4 regions of the Gemmata sp. SH-PL17 genome follow, and region 3 is predicted to be linked to each of the others. Evidence: riboswitches for the same ligand, from Rfam matches in the RefSeq annotation. Region 3 holds a riboswitch; each other region holds the start of a gene.
What was found. Region 3 has a riboswitch for cobalamin ahead of VT84_RS39775 (DUF1559 domain-containing protein). Riboswitches for the same ligand answer to the same signal wherever they lie in the genome.
Positions count from the first base shown of each region.

Region 1: it holds a riboswitch for cobalamin, as region 3 does, so the genes downstream of both, VT84_RS26260 (DUF6580 family putative transport protein) here and VT84_RS39775 (DUF1559 domain-containing protein) in region 3, are expected to answer to the same signal.
Region 2: it holds a riboswitch for cobalamin, as region 3 does, so the genes downstream of both, VT84_RS24275 (ribonucleoside-diphosphate reductase subunit alpha) here and VT84_RS39775 (DUF1559 domain-containing protein) in region 3, are expected to answer to the same signal.
Region 4: it holds a riboswitch for cobalamin, as region 3 does, so the genes downstream of both, VT84_RS34985 (PEP-CTERM sorting domain-containing protein) here and VT84_RS39775 (DUF1559 domain-containing protein) in region 3, are expected to answer to the same signal.

Region 1 is NZ_CP011271.1:6,385,662-6,389,615, reverse strand. Features, by position in the region: gene VT84_RS26265 (cobalamin-binding protein) at 1-938, opposite strand, end outside; gene VT84_RS26260 (DUF6580 family putative transport protein) at 954-1,517, opposite strand; cobalamin riboswitch at 1,635-1,835, opposite strand; gene VT84_RS26255 (GDSL-type esterase/lipase family protein) at 2,038-3,831, opposite strand.
Region 2 is NZ_CP011271.1:5,884,650-5,888,603, forward strand. Features, by position in the region: gene VT84_RS24275 (ribonucleoside-diphosphate reductase subunit alpha) at 1-1,900, opposite strand, end outside; cobalamin riboswitch at 2,107-2,314, opposite strand; gene VT84_RS24280 (hypothetical protein) at 2,594-2,932, opposite strand; gene VT84_RS24285 (DUF1501 domain-containing protein) at 3,743-3,954, opposite strand, start outside.
Region 3 is NZ_CP011271.1:7,429,173-7,433,126, forward strand. Features, by position in the region: gene VT84_RS30825 (PQQ-dependent sugar dehydrogenase) at 1-1,501, opposite strand, end outside; cobalamin riboswitch at 1,631-1,832, shown strand; gene VT84_RS39775 (DUF1559 domain-containing protein) at 1,967-2,764, shown strand; gene VT84_RS30835 (SGNH/GDSL hydrolase family protein) at 2,871-3,500, shown strand; gene VT84_RS30840 (nuclear transport factor 2 family protein) at 3,508-3,945, opposite strand.
Region 4 is NZ_CP011271.1:8,401,580-8,405,533, reverse strand. Features, by position in the region: gene VT84_RS34995 (PQQ-dependent sugar dehydrogenase) at 1-77, shown strand, start outside; gene VT84_RS34990 (ankyrin repeat domain-containing protein) at 141-1,169, opposite strand; gene VT84_RS34985 (PEP-CTERM sorting domain-containing protein) at 1,306-2,016, opposite strand; cobalamin riboswitch at 2,333-2,530, opposite strand; gene VT84_RS34980 (formylglycine-generating enzyme family protein) at 2,841-3,954, shown strand, end outside.

The DNA.
Region 1 (3,954 bases), 1.0 Mb from region 3:
ACAGAAGATCGGCAGCTCGCGCGATTCAGCACCCAGTGTTGCGCGGGTGGTAATCCTGGCGGGAGCGGGTGCAGGTCGGGGTGAAGCGTGTGAGCGATGATCTCTAGGCTGTCCACCAATCGCGGACCGGGGCGACTGAAGTACGCATTGCCGTCCGTGACGTACACCTGCTCGGTCTTCACTGCGGGCAGGTTCGCCCACCCGGGACGGGAGCACAGCCCCGGTAGGTCCACTAGTGTTCGTTCCAGCGAGAACCCGCAGCACGCCACGAACAGCACATCGGGTTGAGCCGCAATGACTTCGTCCCAGGTCAGTGTTCGTGACGGTTGACCGGCGCGCCCGAGAACCTCGTCCCCACCGGCCAACTGAACTAACTCTGGAGTCCAGTGCCCGCAACTGAACGGCGGGTCGAGCCATTCCAAAACGACCACGCGCGGACGCTCCGTTACGCGCATCGAGCGCGCGGCAACGGAATCGATGCGCTGCTGCAACGCGCCGATGACGGCATCGGCCCGATCCGACACGCCCGCGGTGTCTGCGACCATACGGAGCGTCGTGAGCACCTCGTCGAGTGACGTCGGCTCGAGGTTGACGACGCGCGGGCGCCCGGGCAGTGCGCAGGCTGCAGCCGTGACCTCGGCTTCGGCCACGGCACACACATCACATAGCGCCTGCGTGACGATCAGGTCGGGGCGCAGGCGCTCCAGTGTGGGCAGATCGAGTGTGTACAGGGCACGCTGGGTTTTCAGGCGCTCCCGTACCAGCTCATCGATTTCGCGACTGGAGGCGTCGTGCGGGATCAGCGTGCGCGTGACCTTCGGCAAGTCCGCCACGAACGGCGGGTAGTCGCACTCGTGCGTTACGCCCACGAGTGCGTCACCCAGACCGAGTTGGCAGATGATCTCGGTCGAACTCGGTAACAGAGACACGATCCGCATGACTGCCTCCAGTGCTCAAACTGTCGCGGTGGCCGGTGCCGGTTCGCGCAGCACTGGGAACGCGCGTTCCGCGACGGCCCATCCGCCGAACAAGAGACCAACGAACACCGTGTCCCCGAGGAGCGTGTTCCGGAAGTACGGGAGGGCGGCGATGTAGCACTCACGCAAACCTTCGGCCGTGTGCGGGTAGAAGGCGATCCAACACGCGAAGTTGGTGACGATGAAGAACTGGAGCGCGCCGAGTAGCGTTACGGTCGCCGTTGCCACAACCGTGCGATGAGAACGCAGCCACCGGGCGATCAGCACGTTCAGGGCAAAACTGGCGTACACGACCGGGATCAGGACGTGCAAACTGGTGAAGAGATCACCAACGAAGAGAGCAACCAGCGGGACCACCAACGCGGCCCGTCGATCCGTGAAGTACGCCCCGCTGAAGATCGCCATTGCCCCGATTGGCGTGAAGTTCAGTGGGTGGGGCACAACCCGGACAACCGCCGCGAGCGCGATGACAACAGATAGCACCGCAACGCGCGGCAGCCAGGAACGAGACGAAGGACTAAACGATTCTTCGCGAGACACAGATCGGCTCCTCTTCGCCGGGACGGGCGGAAGGGGGTGCCTGCGGAGACCGGAAACGAGCGGACGGGGATGCACGCGAACGAAAAGCCCGTCGGCCCGGTCGCCTGGTTCCGAGGCACCGAACAATGAACGACAGGCAGGTCTTCTGGCTCACGGCTCGTAACGGGTTGCGGGCGCCTTCCCGTGACCTATGGTCACAGTGGCGAGTGCCCGAGAACCCTGGCCGAACACAGCAGCGGCCCTGCGCCGGATTCGCACCGGCTTCCCTCTTCGTCGCGCCGCCTGATGGCGGCGCGAACCTGTCGAGACGCAACTGGCTTATGCCGCGAGCGGTGGAGCGTCCACAACCTGTGAGGCACGGGCCTTTAGGGGCGTTCTTCCGTTCGCGTTCATCGCGAGCAATGTCGTAAGCTCGTCACCAACGCCGCACGCATCATCCGCAAACGACACTACCTGTGACGATTGAAATTCGGGCTCGTGAGGCCGGCTACAGAAGACACGTAATCCGCACGCTTCGGTACTACCCTCCGAGCGACGCACCGAAGCGGAAACCAGTTTCGTATACGAAGAACGCATCCAACACGCCGTTTGAAGGAGCATCGAGAATCCGAATGTCTGTTGCGGCCGCGGTGTTTGTGGCGGTAACCAGCGCGCGGTGCCCGTTGCGGCCGGTCGTGGCGAGTTGCACGCCCCCACGGAACCCGGGATCGTAAGCGTAGAAGCTACTCACAACCTCTTCCGTCAGCGGGCGGAGCACTTTTACGTGCGGATCGTACCCGGCAGTCGAAGGGGCCACGGCGACTTCCGCGGCTCCGTCGCCGTCGAAGTCGCCCGCGGTTACGGATAGCGCCCCCGCGAACGCGGGGCCGAATGCGAAGAAACTGGCCAACAGCCCGAGATCCGTTCCCGAAAACACCATGACGTGTCCCTGCCCGCCGGTCCCGGCCGTGACGATGATGTCGGCCGCGCCGTCCCGGTTCACGTCCCCGCTCGCGACGCGCCCGCCGCCCGTAAACGCCGACGGGAACGCGAGGAAGCTATCCAGTAACTCACCGGATGCACTGAATACTTTTACGTGTGCGGGGGCGTTGGCTTCCGGGCACACGATGATGTCGGCCGCGCCGTCGCGGTTCACGTCACCAGTTGCGAGGCTCAGACCCGTCGTTAAACCGGCGTCGAAGGCGTAGAAGCTCGCGATCAGTGATCCCGTTTGGCCGTCGAACACCTTGACGTGTGGCGGCCCAGCGGGGCCGACCGACGCGATGAGATCCGGTACGCCGTCGTGGTTCACGTCCGCCAGCGCGACGCGGACGGTTCCGTCGAACCCGGGGAACGGATCGAAACGGAACAGCGTGCGCCGCGTGGTCGTGTCGATCACTTCGACCTGAAAGCCGGTTGTGTCTCCCGCGGCCACGGCGAGGGCATTCGTGAGCGGCGCCCACGATTGATTGTCGCTCGGTAAGTCGGGCGACTGGCCCGAGATCAGAACGCGCCGCAATTTATCGAGCGTCTGGAGCGCGGTGAGATTGCGGACGTTGTAGCCGAACTGAAGTCCCTTCTCGGTCAAATCGCCTCCACCTGTTGGGGACACGCTGGGGTGAACGCCGTCCGCGCTGATCCCCAAATTGGGGAGCTGCTGGAGCGCCCGCCAGTAGTTCCAGAGCGGCACCCGGAGGGCTTCGCTGACGTCTTCGATGACCTGGTTGTAACTCGGTTGTAGCCGTTCCAGTTCGGCCGAGAACTTGCTGTTCGGAATCGTGCTGAGGACGGGGACCACGCCCATGTTCAGTGCGGTCTCGGCGATCCGCGTCAGGTTCTGCCGGAACGTGTCGAGCGGCACGCCCGCGGCGACGTCGTTCGTCCCGACCATGACGAGGACGAACGCGGGCCTGCTGACCGCGAGTTCGCTGGGCAACAGCCCGAGTACGTCCGCGGACTTGTACCCGCTCACGGCCGCGACGCTCGGGTGCGCGAAGGAGTTCGATCCCCCGATCTGGCCGGCGCGGAAGTAGGCGAGCGTGTCGTTGAGCGAGCCGTCCCCGGCGAGGTCGACCCCCATAGAGGGCGTTGCGAGCGGGATGAGGAAGTTGTTCGAGAACGTGATGCTGTCGCCGGCCCGCGTGAAGACGTTCGTCTGGTTCCCGGCGGCCGCCCCGCGCTGGATCACCGCCGACAACCGGGCCGCCATAGCTGCGTCAACGACCGGAACGACCGGTGTCAGAGTGTAGGCCGTTGGCACCCACCGGGCCTCCAGTGCTTCCACGTGTAACGGGAAACGCAACGTGGGCGCGAAGGCGCGCGAACCCCTAACCATGACGGCTCCTGAATCGCGAGCGCGGGAACTCGGGCCGGGAATATCGGGATGGAATTTCAAACGTTATTGTTCCCCGTATAGACACATCTTCCGATAGGGAATTGGCCGCGGCATTGAGAACCC
Region 2 (3,954 bases), 1.5 Mb from region 3:
AACGGTTCACCTGGAGGAACTCGCCCGAGAGCGTTTCGCGTTTGAAGAGGTTCGACACCTGCGGTTCGATGCACTCGTAAGCACCGACGATCGAAGCAATTGTGGCAGTGGGTGCGATGGCCACCAAGAGCGAGTTCCGCAAGCCGTGTGCGCGAATACGAGCACGGAGCGCGTCCCACCGCGCGGGCTCGGTCGGCGTGACGCCCCACATATCGAACTGGAGCGTGCCGGTCGCGGCCCGCGTTTCGGCGAACGACGGGTGCGCGCCGCGTGCTTCCGCGAGGTCGCAGGAGGTCGCCAGCGCGTGGTAGTAGATCTCTTCCTGAATGCGGCGCGAGAGGTCGCGGGCCGCGGGCGCATCGAACGGGAGCTTCAGTTTGAAGAACACGTCCTGAAGTCCCATCACCCCCAGCCCGACCGGGCGCCAGCGCGCGTTCGACGCAGCCGCGGCCGATGTCGGGTAGAAGTTCACGTCAATAACGCGATCGAGGAACCGCACCGCGATCCGCACCGTCTCGGCGAGTGCATCGAAGTCGAAGCCGTCGGCCGTAACGTGGCGGGCAAGGTTCACGGAGCCGAGATTGCAGACCGCGGTTTCACCGGTCGATGTCACCTCGACGATCTCGGTGCAGAGGTTCGAGCTGTGAACGACGGTCCCGTCCGCGGCGGTCTGATTGCAGGTGCGGTTGCAGGCGTCCTTGAAGGTCATCCACCCGTTGCCGGTTTCGGCCAGCGTTTTCATCATCCGAGCGTACAAATCACGGGCCGGCACGCACTTCGCCGCGAGACCGCGTCGCTCGGCTTCCACGTAGGCCGCGTCGAATGCTTCACCGAACAAGTCGGTCAGGTGCGGAACCACCTTCGGGTCGAACAGCGACCACTCCTCGCCCGATTCCACACGCCGCATGAAGAGGTCCGGCACCCAGTTCGCGAGGTTCAGGTTGTACGTGCGCCGGGCCGGGTCGCCGGTGTTGTCGCGCAACTCCAGGAACTCTTCCACGTCCGCGTGCCACGACTCCAGGTACACGCAGCACGCCCCCTTGCGCTTGCCGCCCTGGTTGACCGCGGCCACGGACGAATCGAGCGTCTTGAGCCACGGAACGATCCCATTGCTGTGCCCGTTCGTGCCGCGAATTAGCGACCCGCGTGAGCGAATCCGGTGGTACGCCAGCCCGATCCCGCCCGCGAACTTCGAGAGCTTCGCGACGTCGGCGTAGCGGTCGTAAATCGCTTCGAGGTCGTCGGTAGGCGAGTCGAGCAGGTAGCACGACGACATTTGCGGGCGCGCGGTGCCGGAGTTGAACAGGGTCGGCGTGCTCGGGAGGTAGCGGTGCGCGGCCATGAGCCGGAACAGTTCGATCGCGTCCGCGGCGAAATCCGCCAGACCACACGCGACACGCAGAAAGAAGAACGCGGGCGTCTCGATGACGTGCCGCGTTTCGGGGTGCCGGAGCAGGTAGCGATCGTAAACGGTTCGCAGCCCGAAGTATTCAAACAGGTCCGGTTGTTGTTCCCCCGCCGCGGCGTTGAGCTTGCGGGCGTTGGCCGATACGAACGCGAACGTCCCCTCGGCCACCAATCCGTGCCGGTATCCAGCCGCGATCGACTGCGAGAACGAATGAACGTCCTGGTTCGTGACTTCTTTGTCGATGTACGTCGAGAGCAACCGCGCCGCGAGCCGCGAATACTCCGGCTCCTCCGCGATGAGACAGGCCGCCGTCTGGATCGAGAGCCGGTCGAGCTCCGCGGTGGTCGCGCCGTCGTAAAGCCCGCCGATCGTCTTCACGGCCACGCGCATCGGGTCGACGGTCGGCAGTCCGCCCGCACACCTCTGCACGGCGCGGACGATCTTGTTCACGTTGACATCTTCGAGCGCGCCGTTGCGCTTGCGAACCTTCATGATTGCTTGGGGGCCAAGGAACCGAGAGGGACTGACGGGCGGTGGCGCTACAGCGCGATCGATGGTGGAAGTGGTCACGTCGCTCTCTCCCGGATGAACGCAATAAAGCGCGGGGAGTGAGCGAAGGCAGAGAGGAACGCGCATGCGGGCGCGGACCAGCCGCCCGCTGCCTTCCCCACGAAAGCACGGTTATGTCGCGCGATTTTTGGTTCGCGCGGTCGCACGGCAGGTCTTCGGACTCGCAGGCGCGTGCGGCTCACCGCACACCTACTAACCGTCGCTTCCCAACCCGACGCGGGTCAGTGCGTGTGACGGCGTTTGTTCCTGCATACCGCTGCGGGGGCAGTCCCGGATTCGCACCGGGTTCCCTTTTCATCGGCCCGCACGAAGCGAGCCGAACCGACGACAGGAAGCGTGTATCGGCCAATGTGTTTTGGGGTAATGAAGTTAATCCCCGAGTAGTGTGGGATCGATGTCAGTTTTCGGCGCGGTTGCGCCGGATCGATCGAAGTGAACGCCAATACCAGACGAACTGCCGAAGTTAGCCGACCGGTGAGAATAGCGAAGAGTTTTTGACAGGATTAACAGGGTCGACAGGATTCAAAAAAGCAACTGCGATCAGTCGAGCTGTCGGCCCGGGCACATCGGCCCAAAGAATAACGGCCGGCATCAGCCGGCCGCCACCAAACGGGATTAGCACGCGGTCGCGGTGCAGCCGAACTGTTCGGCCCGCCTCGCGCGGACGGCTTCGCGCTGGCGCCGACGGGCTTCACGCTTGTACTCGCACTGGTAGGCGGTGTACTTGGCGTGGCACCCGGTGCAGCGGATGAAGCCGCTCACCGCTTGTTGGCCGCACCCGGCGATGATGCACACCCGGCTGGCCTTGCGCTCGGCGTATTTCGCCCGTTCGCGTTCGCGTTCCCGCTCGCGGTGCGGTTGGCACAGCACCGAGCCGGGAACTTGGGGGGCGTCGCAGAAACGGCAGAGGCCCAGGGCTTGGCGTTCTTCTTTCGTTTTCGTGTTCGAGGTCATATCAGATTGTGTGAAATAACCGCGTAGTTCGGCTCACCGAACCCACGAGGTCGTGTTGTGCGGAAGTATCAGGCCCGAATCGGCGCGACTGCTACGAGTGCGATGAGGCGGTTACCTCTCCGATTTCGAGCACCCAATAACGTTGTTTCTGGCGCTGATTGAAAGAACGAATGTGCCGTCAAAAACAAACCTTCGCAACGCGGGACTGGTGCCTTCTTTCGTTGGCACAGTGCGCAGCGAGGGCGCGTTGACGGAATTAACCGAGCCGTGGCGGGTGGAAGATAGACGAGGCCCGAAGTATCGGGCGAGGAGATGTGGAATCGTAAGCGAGTAATCGCCCCGGCTCCTCGGCACTCAGCGAGGCAAGTCGGAGCACTTGATCTTTTACGGGTACCGGTACGGTAGGCACCGGCGGTACGGGCACCGAATCGCGCAACGGCTTACCGGAGCAGTTCGGCCCCTGGCAAGGCTTCGGCATCGAGTTGCGTTGTTCGGTCGATCCAGATTGTGGCGAAAACTGTTCAGATTCGAGGAGCGGTGAGAAACCCCACGACGAATGCCCGCTACACCCGGCCGAAGCCCGGTTCGGAGACAGGAAGGTAACCGCGATCAGCGCGATAACCCACCCGCAACGGCGTATGAAGGTGTGGGAGAACATCGGTTTCACACAAAACCAACGGACATCCAGAATCTACCCGACAAGTGAATTAGAAGCAACAGCAAAACCGTAACAAGGGCAGCAGAATCGGACATCGAGCTGAATAACAATCCGCCGCCCTTCCGAATACGCCGCGGCATTGCAAACTACATCTATGCAAGTAGTTCGGACCGCACGCGACCATTTCCCCCGATCGGGTACGGACGGCCGAGCCGGTCGTGGATCTCGGCTTGAGGGTCAATGCCGAGTAAGTGGAACAGCGTCGCGACCACATCTTTCGGCGAGAACGGCGTTTCGGCCACGTCGCCCGCAATGCGGTCCGTGCGCCCAACCACACGCCCCTTCGCGAACCCGGCCCCTGCAA
Region 3 (3,954 bases):
CGAACGTCTTCACGAGAACGGTGCCGTTGGGGAACCGCCAGCCCGGAACCGAACCCGGCGCCGGCTGCGGGTAGGTCATCGTCTCGTACTCGACCTGCAATTCACCCGGGATCGCAATGAACCGCTCCTTGCTCGCGCCGTCGGACCAAAGTTCCGAGTTCACCGAGTACGGGATCAACCCCTTCTCCGGGGCGTGGTCCCTTGTGGACGCGAACAACCCGGTTTCGCTCAGTTTGCGCGGGAACGCGACCCGCTCCTGTGCGACAGACGGGTTCGGCTCGAACCGATAAATCCCGCCGTCAATGAAGTTGAGTGCGTAGACCTCGCCGTCGTGGTCCTGGCCCCACGCGACGATGCGCAGGTTGGTTTTCGCGAGTTCGGTGTGGGCCGTGACGCGGTCGGCCTTCGCGTCGTACTTCAGCATCCAGGTGCGGCCGGTGTCGAAGTCGCCGTACACGTAAGCGCCCTTCAAGTCCGCGTGCTTCTTGCCGTGGTAGATGAAGCCGCCAGTAATCGACCGCGCTTCGGTGTGGTTGTGCTCGACGACCGGCTTCAGGATCGGAGTCGGCCCCTTCTTGCGCTCGGGCCGAAACGGGTGGGCGCCTTCGGTCACGCTCCAGCCGTAGTTGCCGCCCTTCTGGATCTTGTAGACCATCTCCCACAAGTCCTGGCCGACTTCGCCGGCCCACAAATCGCCGGTTGCGGAGTCGAAGCTGATTTTCCAGCACTGCCGGATACCGTAAGCCCAGACCTCGCCGCGTGCGCCCGGGGTGCTCGCGAACGGATTGTCCGCCGGGATCGCGTAGGGCTTGCCGTCGGCTTCCTTGTCCACGTCAATGCGGAGAATCTTCCCGAGCACGGTGCCTAGGTTCTGCCCCGTTTCCAGACCGTCCGCGATGCCGCTCCCGTCGCCGGTGGAGAGGTAGAGGAAGCCGTCCGGCCCGAACCGCATGCAGCCGCCGTTGTGCCCGCCAGAGGGCCACGTGAAGACCACCTTCTCACTCTTGGGATCGGCCGTCATCTTCTCGCGATCGGTCACGGTATAGCGCGAGATGCGCGTGCCGTCGGGCTTGTCACCGGCCGTGATGGACGACACGTAAAAGTAACCGTTCTCAGCGAATTTCGGGTGCAGAGCGAGTCCGTAGATCCCGCGTTTCACGTCGAGCACGAGCTTCTTCTCGGTCTTTGCAGGGTCCATATCGAACACGTAAACCTTGCCGGGCCGTTCCGCGAGCGCCCACAGTTTCTGGCCCGGCACCGCAGTCAGTTCGAGTGCCTCGTTGAAACTCAGTTTGGGGTACGCCTTCACCATGACGAACGGGTCCGGCGGTTCTGGCGAGCCGGCAACTTTGGATGCTGTCCAGAGTTCTCGTTTCTCGATGCCGGTGGCCTTGCGGACCGGTTCGGTTTCGGTCGGGCGCGCGGACGAACGCGGTCCGAGCACGAACGCACCGCCGATCAGCAACCCGGCTACGACTATCGCGCACGAGGTGACACGCATGAGGAGAATTCCTTGGGAGAGAAATGCGTGGCCACACTGTACCCGCCGGAGAAGTGCATTTCACGAACCTTAGTACGAATTTCCCGTTCCGCTCCGGCGCGCGTTGCCGCGCGGTTCGGGGTCGCTATGCTGTAAGTTCGCCAGACGGGTTCCGCGGCGGGTGCTTCTGCCGCGGACGAAAAGGGAAGCCGGTGCAATTCCGGCGCAGGGCCGCTGCTGTGTTCGGCCAGAGGTTCGCGCTCCCACGCCACTGCGGGCAACCGCGGGAAGGCTGCGCGAGACTCGCTAAGAGCCGTGAGCCAGAAGACCTGCCCGTTGGCGATTCCAACGTTCGTGGCCCCGGACCGGGCCGGTGAACGGGCCGGTCTCGTTTCTCCGCTGCGCGCGCAGCAACCCGCCCGATTTCACGCACGCGGTCCGCCCCGAACTCACCACTCGCCCGTCCCGGCGAGAAGGAGCGAACCCGTGCGTCACTTGCGCCCCCAGGGGCACCGGCCCCCGACCCGTCGTGCGTTCACCCTCATCGAACTGCTGGTGGTGATCGCGATTATCGCGATCCTGATCGGCCTGCTGTTACCCGCGGTGCAGAAGGTGCGGGCCGCGGCCGCGCGGTTGAAGTGCCAGAACAGCCTGAAGCAGCTCGGGCTCGCGCTGCACAACCACGCCGAAACGAACGGCGGAAAGTTCACCGTCTCGTCGATGAAATCGGCCCCGACCATGACGTACACCGACTGGTACTGGTTCGGGCAGATCACGAACAACACCTCGACCCCGCGCGTCATGAACCCGAGCACCGGCATCCTGTCGCCGTATTTGGAGGGCAACCGCTCGATCGTACAGTGCCCGGTGTTCGGGCCGGAGCGGTTCGCGCTGCGGTTCGATATCCCGACGGCGAGCTACGCCTACAACGACCAGTTCAGCGCCTCGAACGGGATCGCGGGCCAGGCGATCGTGGTCGTGAGCAACCGGCGCGGCACGTCCGCGACGATCGCGTTCGCGGACTCGGCGAACGTGCCGTACAGCGCGCCGTTCGACAAGCTCACCGAGAACTGGTACCTGTCGGCCCCGTCCCAGGGGTTCCCGAACGTTCACTTCCGGCACGACGGGATCGCGAACGTGTGCTTCGCCGACGGGCACGTGGAGACGCGCCAGCCGACGATCAACGGCGCGCCGTCGTGGGAGGCCCCGCTCGCGACCGAGCTGCGTAAGAAAGAGATCGTCTGGGACATCGGCACCAACGACATCGAGTTCGGGAAAGATTGATGCCCCGCGAACCCGCCCGCGTCGGGTAGCATCCTGACACGGGCGGGTTCGCGCTCTTACCCCGGAGTGCGAGCATTCGGTCCGTACTCCGAGGCAAAGGCCGGTCATGAGTCACGTCGTTCTGCTCGGCGATTCTATCTTCGATAACGCGCGTTACGTACCCGACCGCCCACCGGTCATCGAGCAGGTGCGCCGGGGACTGCCGCCGGACTGGAAGACAACGCTTGTTGCGGTGGACGGCCACACGATCACTGGTGTTGCGGTGCAGTTACCGCGAGTCCCCGCCGACGCGACGCACCTCGTCGTGAGCGTCGGCGGGAACGACGCGCTCCTGGCGAGCGGGCTCCTGCGCGAACCGGCCGCGACCGTGGGCGACGCGCTCGCGACCGTCGCGGAATCGCTGGACGAGTTCCGCGCGGCTTACGCAACAATGTTGAAGAACGTGCGCGCGTTGGGGAAGCCAACGGCGCTTTGCACCATTTACGACGCGATCCCCGTTCTGGGGGCCGCCGAGCGCGCCGCGCTCGCCGCGTTCAACGACGTGATCTCCCGCGCGGCCATCGGCGCGGGGCTCCCGCTGATCGACCTGCGCGTGACGTGTGCCCACGCCGACGACTACTCACCGATCTCGCCCATTGAGCCGTCGGTTGTGGGCGGGGCGAAGATCGCCGACGCGATTTGCCGCATGGTCGCGGCCCACGACTTCCGGTCCGCGCGCACGGTCGTGTGGGTGTGACCGCGGGTCACGCCGGGTCCGGGACCGCGGCGGCGAACGCCTTCGCGGTGTCGTACAGCTCGAAAAACTCGACCGCCAAATCGTTGCGGAACCGCCAGCGGTTCACGATAACGGACTCGGCCGCCTTTCCCGTCTTGCGGTTGCGGTACGCGCAGCGCCCGAACACGACCACGCGGTCCCCGTCCACGACGAACTCGTCGAACGTGTAGTGGATCATTTCCCAGTCGGCCCGCAGCCCGGTGAAGTAGCCCCGAATGGCGTCTTTCCCCTTGCGCGGCACGGAGAAGTCCATGCCCGGCGCCCCGTCCGCGATGGACCGCATCTCGATGTCGTCGGCCATGAGCGCGATCCACGTGTCGTCACTCGTGCCGCGGGAATCGTGCCACGCCGTGTAGGCGCAGCGCAGTTTTTCGAGGAGTGCGGCACTGACAACGGACTGACTCATGTTAGCGGC
Region 4 (3,954 bases), 970 kb from region 3:
AAGACGAGCAGGGCGAGATGTACTTCCTCATCGTTGCCGCCAACGGTAAGGGGATCTATCGCTTCGTGAAGCAGTAGGCGAACCGCGTTGGTGGTGCGCTTCGCGTGTCGGGCGCACCACCACTCATTTCCAATCGGAACTCACTTCTCCCCCGCGCGCTCCTTGAGCAACTTCGCGGCCGCACCGGTGTGGAACTCCCACGTGCGCATCCCGCTCTCCTCGACCGCTTTCGGGTCCGCGCCCGCGGCGAGCAGCAGGCGCACGGTCTCCACGTTTTTGGAGAGCATCAGCGCGTTGCGCCCGGAGTTGTACTTCTGAGTCGTCTTCGCATTCACGTCCGCTCCGCGGGCGAGTAGCAGCGAGACGAGCTTCACGGCCGCCCGGTTCGCGGCCCACAGGAGCGGGGTGAACCCGTCCGCGTCTCGCGAATCAACCGCAGCGCCCTTATCGAGTAGGGCTTCGGCCAGTTTCACGTTCTGGTGCGACATGACCCACCCCGACCGAATCGCGGCGTACTTCAATGGGTCGCTCTTTTCCTTGTCGCCCAGATTCACGTTCGCGCCCTGCGCAATCAGGTAAAGCGCGACGTCCAGTTTGTCGCTCACAATGGCCGCGATGAGTGGCGTGTAGCCGTACTGCCCGCGCCCGTCGAGTTTCGCCTTCGTCACGACGAGTTCCTTCACTTTGTCCAGGTCGCCGGCGATCGCGGCTTTCACCAGTTCGGCGACCGACGCCTTGGCTGCCGATTTCTTCGGAGCGGGTTTGCCGTCGTCGACCTGCGTGGCTTTGACCTTCCCACCGCTATCCGGCGACAGGTCGATGAAAACCTTGCGCTTGTCCATGACCGTGTCGAAACAGCCCTCACCGATGCCGTCGCTCCACTGACCCTGCGTGTCTTCGATCAGCCCCTGGAGTTCGTCCTTGGTGAGTTTTCGCGCGCTGATGAATTCGGACACGACGCGCAGCTTCTTCGCTGCGGCGTCAAACACGAGAGCCACCCGCCCGCCCTTCAGTTCCAGGTCCGCGATGTCGCCGTGGTGGTACTTGGCGCACGTTTCTTTACCAGAGTGAAGTCCGTCGAACGTGCCGAGTCGCTTGACGTCGGTGATCGGCTCCTCGGTCGCGTCGTCGGTGACTACGACCGGGCCGCTAATCGTAATGGTGAACATGGCGCTGACCTTGGGCTGGGAGAAAGCCGTTACGGTAAGCGACCAACAATACCGAATCTATCTCAGAGAAAAACATCTCTTGGTGAACGGCCGGTGTGAGCCGGCCGAAGTGTTGACCCCAAGCACGCGAACCGCGTTACGCCAGTGCTACGGCTCGCTGGCGGCGCACGTAGACGATGAGCATACCGGCACCAGTCACGAGCAGCACCCAGCTACTCGGTTCCGGGGTCGATACGGCGGTCGGGTTCGATGCGGGGGAGGGTGGGCGGGCGTCGAACCCGTCCGCGAAGCTCCACCCGTCCCACGACCCGTCCTTCAGAATGCGACCGGACATCCCCGTACCGCTGTAGCCCCAATCGGCGTCGCCGGGGTCTTTGGCCCAGTAGCTCCAGTACCCGGTCCACCACCCTTCGCGGTAGAGGTCGCCCGGGTCGGTCGGCGACCGACCATCGGCCAGTCCGCCGTCCCGGTCCGCGGACGCGATCCCGTTCGTGAACGTGAGCGTCGGCGACACGCCGAACACGCCGTTGTGGTTCGCGTCGAACCCGATCCCGAACAGCGCGAACCCCAGACCCGGCCCAAAATCCCCGAGGTTGGCGTAAAGCCCGGTGTTGGACCCGGTGATCGCCCGGAGCATGTCCTCCGCGGTCGCCGTGCCGTCCCACCGGTACCCCCAGATGAACGACGAGGTTCCGGACGCGGTCTTCCAGTCCACCACGAACGCGGCGCGGTTGCTCCCGGTCCCCACCCACATGTCGACGTCATCAAGGGATGTAACGAACCCGGCCTGTGCGCTGCCCGCCAGCCCCAACAACACGCCGAGACAAAGAACGAACTGCCTGAACACGCGAGCCTCCGTTCCCCGGCTCGGGGCCGCTCACCGCGTGCGGTGATGCGTCCGCCCGCTCCGGGACGTAAGCCGTTGGTGCCGGCGTTCTCGCGTTAATGGACCGGTGGAAGTCGCATTTCATGCGACTATCGCGAGGGGTTCGACCGGGGAGACACGGACCGCGGCGCTGGCGCGCCGGGAACGGGAAACGCACGGGCTGCTCCTTCTTCACTGGGCCGGGCGAGGAAACGCCTACGGACCGGGGCGGACGGGCAGCGCCGCGCACGCGCGCGGACAGAGACCTGCCGGTCCGGTCGCCTGGGGTCCGAGGCACCGAACGACGATCACGACAGGCAGGTCTTCTGGCTTACGGCCTTTTGTCGGGTTCGAGCGGCCTTCCCGCGGTGCTCCGCAGTGGCATTGTGCCCGTTCCCGGCCGAATACAGCAGCGGCCCTGCGCCGGATTCTCACCGGCTTCCCTTTTCACCCCCGCCGCGAGAACGGCGGAGACACCTATCGAGTGGGGTGAGTTATACGCGACCAACACCCGGCGTCCAGAACTGTGGGCACCTTCACCGCACAATCATATCTGACTCACGTTTGCGTGTTGCGGCGCGCAAACAAATAGCAACACCGGAGTGTCACGCCCTTCGGTGTGAGTTTTCGCCCGCCGGATTGCTTTCACCGCCCGGGACGGTTAGAGATGTTGAGTGCCCGTGTTGCGTTGTTGAATTGATGGATTTGGTTTTTGTTTGGTGGCACAGGCCTCTGGCCTGTGTGAGTGCCTCCACAGGCCAGAGGCCTGTGCCACGAACACAAAACACAACCAGAGTGGGGGCCACATGGGTTCCAAATCCGTGCGCCGAGCTGCCAAACCCGAACCGCTTCCCGTCCCTAAACCGCGACCGAGCCGCCGAACATTCATCCTCAGCGCGCTCGCAGTGGGCGGGTTCGGGGTGGCATACGGGATCACTAAAAAGATCCAGACCGCGAAGTTGCCCGCACCGACCGACGCGGCCCCTCCCCCTCCGCCCACCATACCGCCGGCCCCCGGCCCACGCGACTCGGTTGGGATGAAGTTGATTCCCGGTGGCGAGTTCACAATGGGTTCGGCCGATTCCGCGTTCCCACGAACCGAGCGCCCGGCCCACAAGGTGAAACTGACCGGCTACTGGATCGATGAAACCGAGGTCACCAATTCCGCGTTCCGGAAGTTTGTCGAAGCAACCAAGTACGTCACGACGGCCGAGAAGAAACCCGACTGGGAGGAGATGAAGAGGTTCGTCCCGCCCGGCACCCCGAAACCGCCGGACGATCTACTCGTGCCCGGATCGCTGGTGTTCAAACAACCCGCGCGGGCTGTGTCCCTCGACAACGTCGCGCAATGGTGGGCCTATGTGCCCGGGGCGTGCTGGAAGAATCCGGAAGGGCCGGAAAGTAACCTCACGGGGAAGGACGATCACCCCGTTGTTCACGTTTCGTGGGACGACGCGGTCGCGTACTGTGCCTGGGTCGGTAAGCGGTTGCCCACCGAGGCCGAATGGGAGTTCGCCGCACGCGGCGGACTTGCCGGGAAACGGTACCCGTGGGGTGATGAAAAGTCGACCGACGATAACCCGCGTGCGAACATCTGGCAGGGCGAGTTCCCGCACCGCAACACCGAACGCGACGGTTACGGGCGAACCGCACCGGTCAAGAGCTTTCCGCCGAACGGGTACGGCTTGTACGACATGGCCGGCAACGTGTGGGAATGGTGCGCGGACTGGTACCGGGCGGACGCTTACGACAGGCTCGCGGACCGTGGAACGAGCGCCGACCCGCAAGGCCCGGGCGACAGTTGGGATCCGGGCGAGCCGTGGGCGCCCAAGCGCGTAACGCGCGGCGGGTCGTTCCTCTGCCACGTCAGCTACTGCGAGAGCTACCGCCCCGGCGCCCGGCGCGGAACGACCCCCGATA